DNA from 3 places in the Actinoplanes ianthinogenes genome. Region 2 is predicted to be linked to each of the others. Evidence: riboswitches for the same ligand, from Rfam matches in the RefSeq annotation. Region 2 holds a riboswitch; each other region holds the start of a gene.
The links. A riboswitch is a leader RNA that binds a small molecule or an ion and turns the genes downstream of it on or off. The one in region 2 is predicted to bind ZMP and ZTP.

Region 1 (3,263 bases), 3.1 Mb from region 2:
CGCCCAGGTCGGCCGGGTCGGCGGGCTCGCCCTCGTCTACTTCCTGATCATGTCGACGGTGGCGCTGGCGATCGGCCTGGTCGTCGGCAACCTGCTGCACCCCGGCTCCGGACTGCACCTGAGCGACGAACTCGCGAAGACCGGCGCGGCCCAGGTCAGCAAGCAGGCCGAGGGCGGCGTCGACTTCGTGCTCGGGATCATCCCGGACACCCTGTTCTCCGCGCTGACCAGCACCCAGGTGTTGCAGACCCTGCTGGTGGCGCTGCTGGTCGGGTTCGCCGTCCAGTCGCTGGGCGATCGGGGCGAACCGGTGATCCGGGCGATCGGCCTGCTCCAGCGGATCGTCTTCAAGATCCTCATGATGATCATGTGGCTGGCCCCGATCGGCGCGTTCGGTGCGATGGCGGCGCTGGTCGGCGCCACCGGATTCGACGCGCTGAAGAGCCTGGCCGGCATCATGCTCGGCTTCTACACCACCTGCGTGCTCTTCATCTTCGTGGTGCTCGGCCTGCTGCTCCGGCTGGCCGCCGGGATGTCGATCTTCCGGCTCTTCCGGTATCTGGCCCGGGAGTTCCTGCTGATCCTCTCCACCTCGTCGTCCGAGTCGGCCCTCCCCCGGCTGATCGCCAAGATGGGTCACCTGGGCGTGAGAAAACCGGTCGTCGGCATCGTGGTGCCCACCGGTTACTCGTTCAACCTCGACGGCACGGCGATCTACCTGACCATGGCGTCGCTGTTCATCGCGGACGCCATGGACCAGCCGCTCTCCGTCGGCCAGCAGATCGGCCTGCTGCTCTTCATGATCATCGCGTCCAAGGGCGCGGCCGGGGTCACCGGCGCCGGGCTGGCCACGCTGGCCGGCGGGCTGCAGAGCCACCGCCCCGACCTGGTGCCCGGCGTCGGCATGATCGTCGGCATCGACCGCCTGATGTCCGAGGCCCGCGCCCTGACCAACTTTGCCGGCAACGCCGTCGCCACGGTCCTGATCGGCACGTGGACCCACGAGATCGACCGCGAACAGGCCGGCCTGGTCCTCTCCGGCGCGGCACCGTTCGACGAGTCCAGCTTCGACGACGACCCCCACGACGCCCACTCCCCCGAACCCGCCGAAGCCCACCCGGCACCCCGCCCGGATTCCGCATGAGCCCCGAGGCATTCCCCGCCCCATCCGGGGGCAGACCACCCACGAACCAGACTGCCGAAAATCCGCGCACCCCGCTCCCCCGGCTGTGGAAAACCCGCGGCTGTGGACAACCGAGACCACGATGCGATGCGCCTCATCGGGTCTTGATCTCCGGAACCACCCGCGGACAGTGAAGAGGGCGGCGATCGCCCTGGACGCGCCAGCGGCCAGATCGCCGCCCTCGGCCCGCGCGGGAGCATGCGGTCCGCACCCCGGCGGACGCGCGTCAATGAAGATCTTGAACTTGATCCGGCTCTTCGTCCGAAACCGCCCCCGCCGACGGGCACGCCTCATCCGTCAGGCATTCTGGAGGGCAAGCAGCGACTGGCGGCACGAGGATGGTCGAAACCATCGGGGAGCTCGTCACGGGAGTCGTCCGCCTGGGCTCCCCGGCCGAGGAGCAGACAGCATGACCACCGAAACCACCGGCGCCCGCCTCCTGCCCGGAGCGCCCGTCGCCGAGGCCGTCCTGGCCGACGTCCGCGACCGGGTCGGCAAGCTCAAGGAGCGCGGCATCCAGCCGAGCCTGGCCACCATCCTGGTCGGCGACGACGACGCCAGCGCCGGCTACATCCGGATCAAGCAGAAGCAGGCCGCCGAGCTCGGCTTCGAGTCCCCGCACCGGCACCTGTCCGGCGACGTCGGCCAGGCCGACCTGCTCAAGGTGATCGCCGAGTTCAACGACGACAAGTCGGTGCACGGCGTCCTGATCCAGTACCCGATCCCGGCCCACCTGGACTACGACGCCGCCCTGCAGACCCTCGACCCGGACAAGGACGTCGACGGGATGCACCCGCTCAACATGGGCCGGCTCGCGGTCGGCCTGCCCGGCCCGCTGCCCTGCACCCCGGCCGGCATCGAGGCGCTGCTGGCCCACCACGGCATCGAGGTGGCCGGCCGCGAGGTGGTCATTCTCGGTCGCGGCGCCACCCTGGGCCGCCCGCTCGCGATGCTGCTCGCGCAGAAGCGCCCGACCGCGAACGCCGCCGTCACCGTGGTGCACACCGGCGTCAAGGACTGGCCGCGCTACACCAAGCGCGCCGAGATCCTGATCGCCGCCGTCGGCGTCCCGCACATCATCCAGCCGGAACACGTCAAGCCCGGCGCCACCGTCATCGGCGCCGGCGTCCGCTACGAGGGCCGCCGCCTCCTCCCAGACGTCGACGAGTCCTGCGCCGAGGTCGCCGGCGCCATCACCCCGCGCGTCGGCGGCGTCGGCCCCACCACGGTGGCCATGCTCTTCCGCAACGCCGTCGCCGCCGCCGAGCGCGCCAACCCGTAACGGCCACGCCCGGCGCCACCGGCAGGAAAACCATCCTGCCGGCGCCGGGCCGCCCATCCCCGAGCCCCATTTCCGGTACGCCCGGAGCCCGCCCGTGCCCGCTCGGCTACGGCCCGTCCAACCCATTCGTACGCCCGCCGCTCCCGTACCCAGGCAACCGCCCCACCCAAGCTGATGCTCATGCCCCTGCCCCGAGCACCAGCCGAACACCCCCAGCTGGCCGTGGTGGCCCTATCCAGGCTCGGGATAGGGCCATAAGCACCAGCCGAACAACCCCAGCTGGCCATGGTGGCCCTAACGGGGCTCGGGATAGGGCCGTGAGCACCAGCTCGATCGGTCCGGCACCTCGGCAGCCCCTGATCCTGCCCCGGAATGACTGCTCCGCGCACCAACCGGGGCAACTAGGGCGCACTACGGCCCGCCGGAAAGGAACACCGTCCTGGCCAGCACCCATTTCGGGCGACGCGCTAAACCGATCCCCCCAGGCGGCGGGTGGATCTGGACCCCTTCCAAGATCGGGAGGGTGTTGAGCGCGGAGGAGCTGGGCGAAGATGCGCCGGTTTGCATCGGGCTGAGGGGATGCCGATCAAGGCGATCGTCCGCAGGCTCGGGGTCGGGCGGAACACGGTGCGGCGGGCGTTGGCCACGGATGAGGCCGCCGTCGTATTCGCGGCCGGTGAAGCCGTCGATCCTTGATCCGGTGGGGCCGCAGGTCCGGGCGACTAGGGAGCGGGGCGTGGGTGGTCAGGCGGGCAGGAGCAGGGCTACGCACTCCACGTGCTGGGTCATCGGGAAGCA
Region 2 (3,263 bases):
GACCGGCGTGGTCACGGTCCGGTTCGAGGGGGAACTGGACAGGACCACGGCGCCGGAGGTGCGTACCGCCCTGGGCAAGGCGGCCGCCGAGTGCCCGACGGCGGTCCTGGTGGACCTGTCCGCGCTGGAACGGGTGGAACCGGCCAGCTTCAGCGTCTTCGCCACCGCGACGTTCAAGGCCGAGTCGGACTGGGGTGTGCCGCTGCTGCTGTACGCGGCGCGGCCGGACGTCCGCAAGGACCTCGCCACCTACCGCAGCTTCGTGGCCCTGTACGACGATCGGGCGCTGGCGCTGGCCGCGATGCGCGCGTACGTCCCCCGCTGGATCTGCGAGCACCTGGCGCCAGTCCCGGGCAGCGCCGCCGCGGCCCGGGGCGTCGTCGGTGACGCCTGCCTGATGTGGGGGCTGCCGCGGCTGCGGGACCGGGCCCGCCTGATCGTCTCCGAACTGGCCTCCAACGCGATCCTGCACGCCGCCACCGACTTCTCGGTCACCGCCGTGTGCACCGGCCGCTATCTGCGGATCGCCGTTCAGGACCGCAGCTCGCAGATGCCCCTGCGGATGCCGAAGCCGGCCGTCGACCACCCCCAGCCCGGGTGGGGCCTGCGGGTGGTCGAGGCGTCCAGCACTCACTGGGGCGCCCTGCCGCTGACCTCCGGGAAGATCGTCTGGGCGCTGCTCACCACGGGTCGCTGAGCAGGCCGCCGGCCCCGAGCCGGCGCAGCAGCCAGGCGATGTGCGGACGGGCACCGTGAATGCGCAGGGCGCCGCCGCGACCGGTCAGCGCCGTGGCCAGCAGCACGAAGACCCGGACAGTGGCGGCGTCGCAGAAGTCCACGTCGCTCAGGTCGACCACGACCCTGCGGACCGGTTCGACGCTGACCATGCTGTCCAGCTGGGCGCCGAGTGCGGGCGCGGTGGTGCCGTCGAGTTCGCCGGCGAGCCGGATGATCAGCTCGCCGCCACCGGCGGTCAGCGCGGTCACCGGAGTCACCGGCTCGCTGTCGGCCGGGCCGCCGCTCACGAAGGTGTTCATCGGCGCGTCCAGGGCCGGACCGTCGCCCAGACCACCTTGCCCTCGCGGGTGGGCATGGCGCCCCAGAGGGTGGCGGCCGCGTGCACCACGTGCAGCCCGGACCCACGCCGTGGCGGGGCGCCGTCCGGGAGCGCCGGGAAGCCGTCGAGCAATTGGGGCAGGCGCGGGGAGCCGTCACCGACCGCGAGGTGCAGGCCGTCGCCGCGCCGGGAGAGCACCATGGTGATCGGGGTGGCGGCGTGTTCGACGGCGTTGAGTACGAGTTCCGAGGTGACCAGCCGGGCCCGGTCCTGGAGTTCGGACAGCCGCCAGGCGGCACACGCGTTGGTGACCACCGCCCGGGCCGCCGCCGCGGCGCCGTCCTCCGGGGCCAGTTGCATCTCGAGCCGGCTGGTCAGCGGCATCTGCTCGGCCGCCGCGGCTCGCGCCCGCGACATGGTGTGATACATCGGCAGATATCGCTGCGCGCCGAGCCGGTGCAGCCGCCCCGCGAGCGGGCTGTCCTCCGGCACGCACACCATGACCTCGACCGGCGGCCGCATCGGCACGCCCAGCCGCCGGGCCGTCATCCAGGTCGGCACGCTCGCGGCCCGCGGGTCGGCCAGCGCCTGGAGGTCGATCAGCAGGGTGGCGGGGTGCTCGCTCAGGCACTTGCGGACCGCCGTGTGCGTGTCGTGACAGAGGCGGTTCCCCCAGGTGCCGTGCACGGCGAGGGTGAGCACCGAACTGTCCACGTCGAGCCCGACGTCGACTCCGGCGCCCCGGGACGGGTCGTAATGGTCGAAGAGGTAGGGAGGCTCCACATCGATACAACGGCGCCGAGCGGCGGCGGTCGCGGCCCTCACCACGGTCATTCATCATCAGAAAACCACACATAAAAGACATTCCGCTTTTCGTACGCCCGGCAGCGCGGCCGCCATCGCACGCTATGCTGCGGACGGCCGCTACTGGCGAGGGTGGAGCACCACCGGGGACCGGCCGATCGGGACAGTGTGGCGCCGACCGCCTGGGCGCCTCCGGCAGCAGTTCACCTGCGATCGGAGGCGACATGAAGCTTCGCTACGGCATGAACCCGCACCAGCGGCCGGCCACCCTCACCACCGTCGACCCGGCACACCAGCCGTTCCGGTTCGTGCACGGCGAGCCGTCCTACATCAACGTTCTCGACGCCGTCGCCGGCTGGCAGCTCATCCGGGAGGCCGCGACCGCGCTCGGCCGCCCGGCCGCCGCCTCGGTCAAGCACGTCTCCCCCGCCGGCGCCGCGACCTCCGGCCCGCTGGATGCCGTCACGGCCGCCACCTACCAGCTCGATCCGGCCGGCACCGGGCCGCTGACCAGCGCCTACGTCCGTGCCCGGGACGCCGATCCGAAGAGTTCCTACGGTGACTTCCTCGCCGTCTCCGAGCCGGTCGACGCCGAACTGGCCGACCTGCTGCGCCGGGTCGTCGCGGACGGCGTCGTCGCGCCCGGCTTCGAGGAGGGCGTCGTGGCCACCCTGTCGGCGAAGAAGAACGGCGGGTTCCTGGTGGTCGAGGCCGACCCCGGCGTCCGGCCGCCACCGGTCGAGGTCCGGGAGGTGTACGGCCTGCGCCTCACCCAGCCGCGCGACGAGGCCCCGCTGACCCGCGACCTGTTCGCCGGCTCGGAGGACCTGCTCCTCGGGTCGATCACCGCGCGGTACACCCAGTCGAATTCGGTCGTCTATGTCCGCGACGGGATGACCCTGGGGATCGGCGCGGGCCAGCAGTCCCGGATCGACTGCACCCGCATCGCCGGCGACAAGGCCGACACCTGGTGGCTGCGGCGCCACCCCGCCGTCCGGCACGACCGCACCGCCACCCGGGTGCAGGACCGGATCGCCCAGCAGCTCCAGGCCGTCGAGGCGCTGACCGCCGACGAGCGGGCCGCGTGGCTGGGCAGCCTGGACGGGGTCGCGTTCGTGTCCGACGGCGCGCTGCCGTTCGCCGACAACGTCGAGGTGGCCGCCCGGCACGGTGTCCGTCACATCGCCGAGCCGGGTGGTTCGCTGCGCTCAGCGGAGGTCGCCGACGAGTGCCGGAAGCGGGGCATCACCCTGATCCGGACCGGGGTCCGGCTGTTCCGCCACTGACCGGCCTCTCCTGGAAGGCATAGGCACTGATCGGCTGCGGCGGCGGAGCACCGACCACGCCACCCAACCGGCGCCGATGATGAAGCCGAAGCTGATGATCCGGTAGAGCACCACGG
Region 3 (3,263 bases), 4.8 Mb from region 2:
CTGGTCGACGCGGTCGCCGAGCACCTCGACCTGGCGCCGGCCGATCCGTTCGCACCCGACCCGCTCGGCGTCTGGGGCCCGGTGCCCCACCGCCTGCGCGCCGGCCACTGGGCGGTCAGCCTGGCGACCGTGCAGCACGACAGCGGCCTGGACATCCTGTCCATGGTGGACTTCACCTGGGGCGCGGACCTGACCGGACGGCTCACCGCCCTGATCCCACCGCCGGCATCGGTCACCCCGGCCGACGCGAGCGCGGTCGCTCAGCCGCTGCCGTCCGACTACCGCTGGCTGCTGGACACCTACGGTTTCGCCACCCTCGGCGATCTCACCCTGGTCCCCCCGGACCAGCTGCGGAAGCCGGACGCGGCCGGCCCCGCCCTGCGCCACCGGTTGCCGGACAGCGTCATGGCCACCACCGCCGACGGTGGCGAACTCTGCTGGCTCATGGAGCCCGACCCGTCCCGGGAGGACCCGGACAACCCCGACCACTGGTCGCTGGAGCTGCGCCGGCCCGGACACACCGAGCGGATCCACAGCACCCTGCTGCACTTCCTGGTCACCCGGATCCTGGAAACGCGGAAACCCGCCACGGCCGGGGAGGCCGTGACGGGTTTCGACGGGTGACGCGATCAGCCGAGGCTGACCGAGGGGTAGAGCGGGAACGGCGCCAGCAGGTCGGACGCCTGCTTCGCGATGCCCTCGGAGAGCGCCGGGTCCAGCGTGAACTTCGCCTTCGAGGTGGCGTCCGGCGTGGTGCCGGCCAGCACGGTGTGGATCAGCTCGGCGATCTGGTCCATCTCGGCGACGCCCAGACCGCGGCTGGTCAGCGCCGGGGTGCCGACCCGGATGCCGGAGGTGTACCAGGCGCCGTTCGGGTCGGACGGGATGGCGTTGCGGTTGGTGACGATGCCGCTGTCCAGCAGGGCCTGCTCCGCCTGCCGGCCGGTCAGCCCGAACGGGTGCACGTCGATCAGCACCAGGTGGTTGTCGGTGCCGCCGGAGACCAGCTGCACGCCACGCTTGAGCAGGCCCTCGGCGAGCGCCTGGCTGTTCGTGACGATCTGCTGGGCGTAACTCGCGAACTCCGGCCGGCGCGCCTCGGCGAACGCGATCGCCTTGGCGGCCATCACGTGCGGCAGCGGGCCGCCGAGCACCATCGGGCAGCCGCGGTCGACCTGCGACGACAGCTCCGGCTGGCAGAACACGGCGCCACCGCGCGGGCCGCGCAGGCTCTTGTGCGTGGTGGTGGTGACGATGTGCGCGTGCTCGATCGGGTTGTAGTCCCCGGTGAACACGCCACCGGCGACCAGACCGGCGAAGTGCGCCATGTCGACCATGAAGGTCGCGCCCACGGCGTCGGCGATCTCCCGCATCTTGGCGAAGTTCACCTTCCGCGGATACGCCGAGTACCCACCGACGATCACCGCCGGCTTGAACTCCTTCGCGGTCTCCAGCAGCGCGGCGTAGTCGATCTGGCCGGTCGCCGGGTCCACCCCGTACGAGCGCTGGTCGAACATCTTGCCGGAGATGTTCGGCCGGAACCCGTGGGTGAGGTGACCACCGGCGTCCAGCGACATGCCCAGCAGCCGCTGGTTGCCGAAGGCCTGGCGCAGCTCGGCCCACTCGGCGTCGGTCAGGTCGTTGATCTGCCGCTTCTCGAACTTCTTGAGATACGGCACCTCGACCCGGTCGGCCAGGATGGCCCAGTAGGCGACCAGGTTCGCGTCGATGCCGGAGTGCGGCTGAACGTACGCGTACGGCGCGCCGAACAACGCCTTGGCATGCTCCACGGCAACCGACTCGACGGTGTCCACGTTCTGGCAGCCGGCGTAGAACCGCCGCCCGATGGTGCCCTCGGCGTACTTGTCAGACAGCCAGTTGCCCATGGCGAGCAGGACGGCCGGGGAAGCGTAGTTCTCGCTCGCGATCAGCTTCAGCGACTCGCGCTGATCGGTCAGCTCCTTGGCGATCGCGTCCGCGATACGCGGCTCGACAGACCGGACCACCTCAAGGGCAGAACGGAAAGCGATCGACTCGGCATTCAACTCAGACATGGGACCTCCCTATCACGTAGGTAAGAGGCCCAGGCGCACGGCAAGTCGTCGTCTCGACGAGGCCGCTCCCCGATGGTCAACCATCCGAACGCGCCAGTCACGGCCCGTCCGCCAGCATACCGGCGCCCACCGGGTAGGTCACACCGGTTAGCCGCTCCGACTCGATCCAGAGCCGCCGACTCGAAATTGGCTCGTACGCCTCCTCGGCCGCGGCCACCCGCGTCGCCCGCCCGGTGAACTCGCCCCACCCGTCCGGCCCGAAATACTCCCCACCCCGGACCCCCGGGTCGGTCGCGGCCCGCAACACCGGTTGCGCCCCGTCCCCTTCACTCTGGATCAACCACGAGAACAACCATTTCGTACGCCGGGAGGCCACGAACCGGAACAACCAGGGGCTGGTCCGCATCAGCCCGGTCCGAGCCGCCCCCGGATGCGCGGCCACACTCACCACCCCGGGATACCGCCGCTGCAACTCGAAGGCGAACAGCAGATTCGCCAGCTTCGACTGCCGATAGGCCCGCATCCGCCGGTAATCCCGCTCCGATTGCAGATCGTCGAACCCGATCACCCCGCCCCTGTGCCCATTGCTGCTCACGGTCACCACCCGGGCCCCCGCCGTCCCCAGCACCAGATCCAGCAACAACCCGGTCAGCGCGAAATGCCCCAGATGATTGACCCCCAACTGCAATTCAAACCCGTCTTCGGTACGCCCATACGGCGGAATCATCACGCCCGCGTTGTTGATCAGCAGGTCCAGCCGCTCGAACCGGCTCCGGAACTCGCCGGCCGCCCGCCGCACCGATCTCAGCGACCCGAGATCGAGGTGCAGGGCCTCAGCCCGCCCACCCAGCTCACCGGCGACCGCGTCGGCACGCTCCCGGTCCCGCCCCGCGATCACCACCGTGGCCCCATGCGCGGCCAGCTCCCGAGCCGTCTCCCGCCCGATCCCGGAATTCCCCCCGGTCACGAGCGCGACCCGTCCCCCAAGGTCAGGGATGTCAGTGGAACTCCACATGCCACACCTCCTAGAATCGGGACGCACGTCCCGCTTATTCGACGATACGGGACGGCCATCCCGTTTGTCGATGGAGGTTGTCCATGCGAGCCGACGCCGAGCGCAACCGCGCCAAGGTCATCGAGACCGCCATGCAGGCCTTCGCCACCGAGGGCCTCACCGTCTCGATCGCCGAGATCGGTCGCCGGGCCGGC

Region 1: it holds a riboswitch for ZMP and ZTP, as region 2 does, so the genes downstream of both, Aiant_RS14405 (bifunctional 5,10-methylenetetrahydrofolate dehydrogenase/5,10-methenyltetrahydrofolate cyclohydrolase) here and Aiant_RS00350 (5-aminoimidazole-4-carboxamide ribonucleotide transformylase) in region 2, are expected to answer to the same signal.
Region 3: it holds a riboswitch for ZMP and ZTP, as region 2 does, so the genes downstream of both, Aiant_RS23340 (glycine hydroxymethyltransferase) here and Aiant_RS00350 (5-aminoimidazole-4-carboxamide ribonucleotide transformylase) in region 2, are expected to answer to the same signal.

What each region holds. Positions count from the first base shown of each region.
Region 1 covers NZ_AP023356.1:3,209,159-3,212,421, forward strand. Annotated here, with positions in the region: gene Aiant_RS14400 (cation:dicarboxylate symporter family transporter) at 1-1,144, shown strand, start outside; ZMP/ZTP riboswitch at 1,494-1,576, shown strand; gene Aiant_RS14405 (bifunctional 5,10-methylenetetrahydrofolate dehydrogenase/5,10-methenyltetrahydrofolate cyclohydrolase) at 1,593-2,465, shown strand; partial or broken gene Aiant_RS45700 (helix-turn-helix domain-containing protein) at 3,017-3,186, shown strand; gene Aiant_RS14410 (class I SAM-dependent RNA methyltransferase) at 3,210-3,263, opposite strand, start outside.
Region 2 covers NZ_AP023356.1:69,499-72,761, forward strand. Annotated here, with positions in the region: gene Aiant_RS00335 (STAS domain-containing protein) at 1-697, shown strand, start outside; gene Aiant_RS00340 (STAS domain-containing protein) at 681-1,037, opposite strand; gene Aiant_RS00345 (ATP-binding protein) at 1,034-1,891, opposite strand; ZMP/ZTP riboswitch at 1,971-2,056, shown strand; gene Aiant_RS00350 (5-aminoimidazole-4-carboxamide ribonucleotide transformylase) at 2,086-3,147, shown strand; gene Aiant_RS00355 (lysylphosphatidylglycerol synthase transmembrane domain-containing protein) at 3,070-3,263, opposite strand, start outside.
Region 3 covers NZ_AP023356.1:5,174,559-5,177,821, reverse strand. Annotated here, with positions in the region: gene Aiant_RS23345 (hypothetical protein) at 1-624, shown strand, start outside; gene Aiant_RS23340 (glycine hydroxymethyltransferase) at 630-2,054, opposite strand; ZMP/ZTP riboswitch at 2,075-2,165, opposite strand; gene Aiant_RS23335 (oxidoreductase) at 2,152-3,021, opposite strand; gene Aiant_RS23330 (TetR/AcrR family transcriptional regulator) at 3,153-3,263, shown strand, end outside.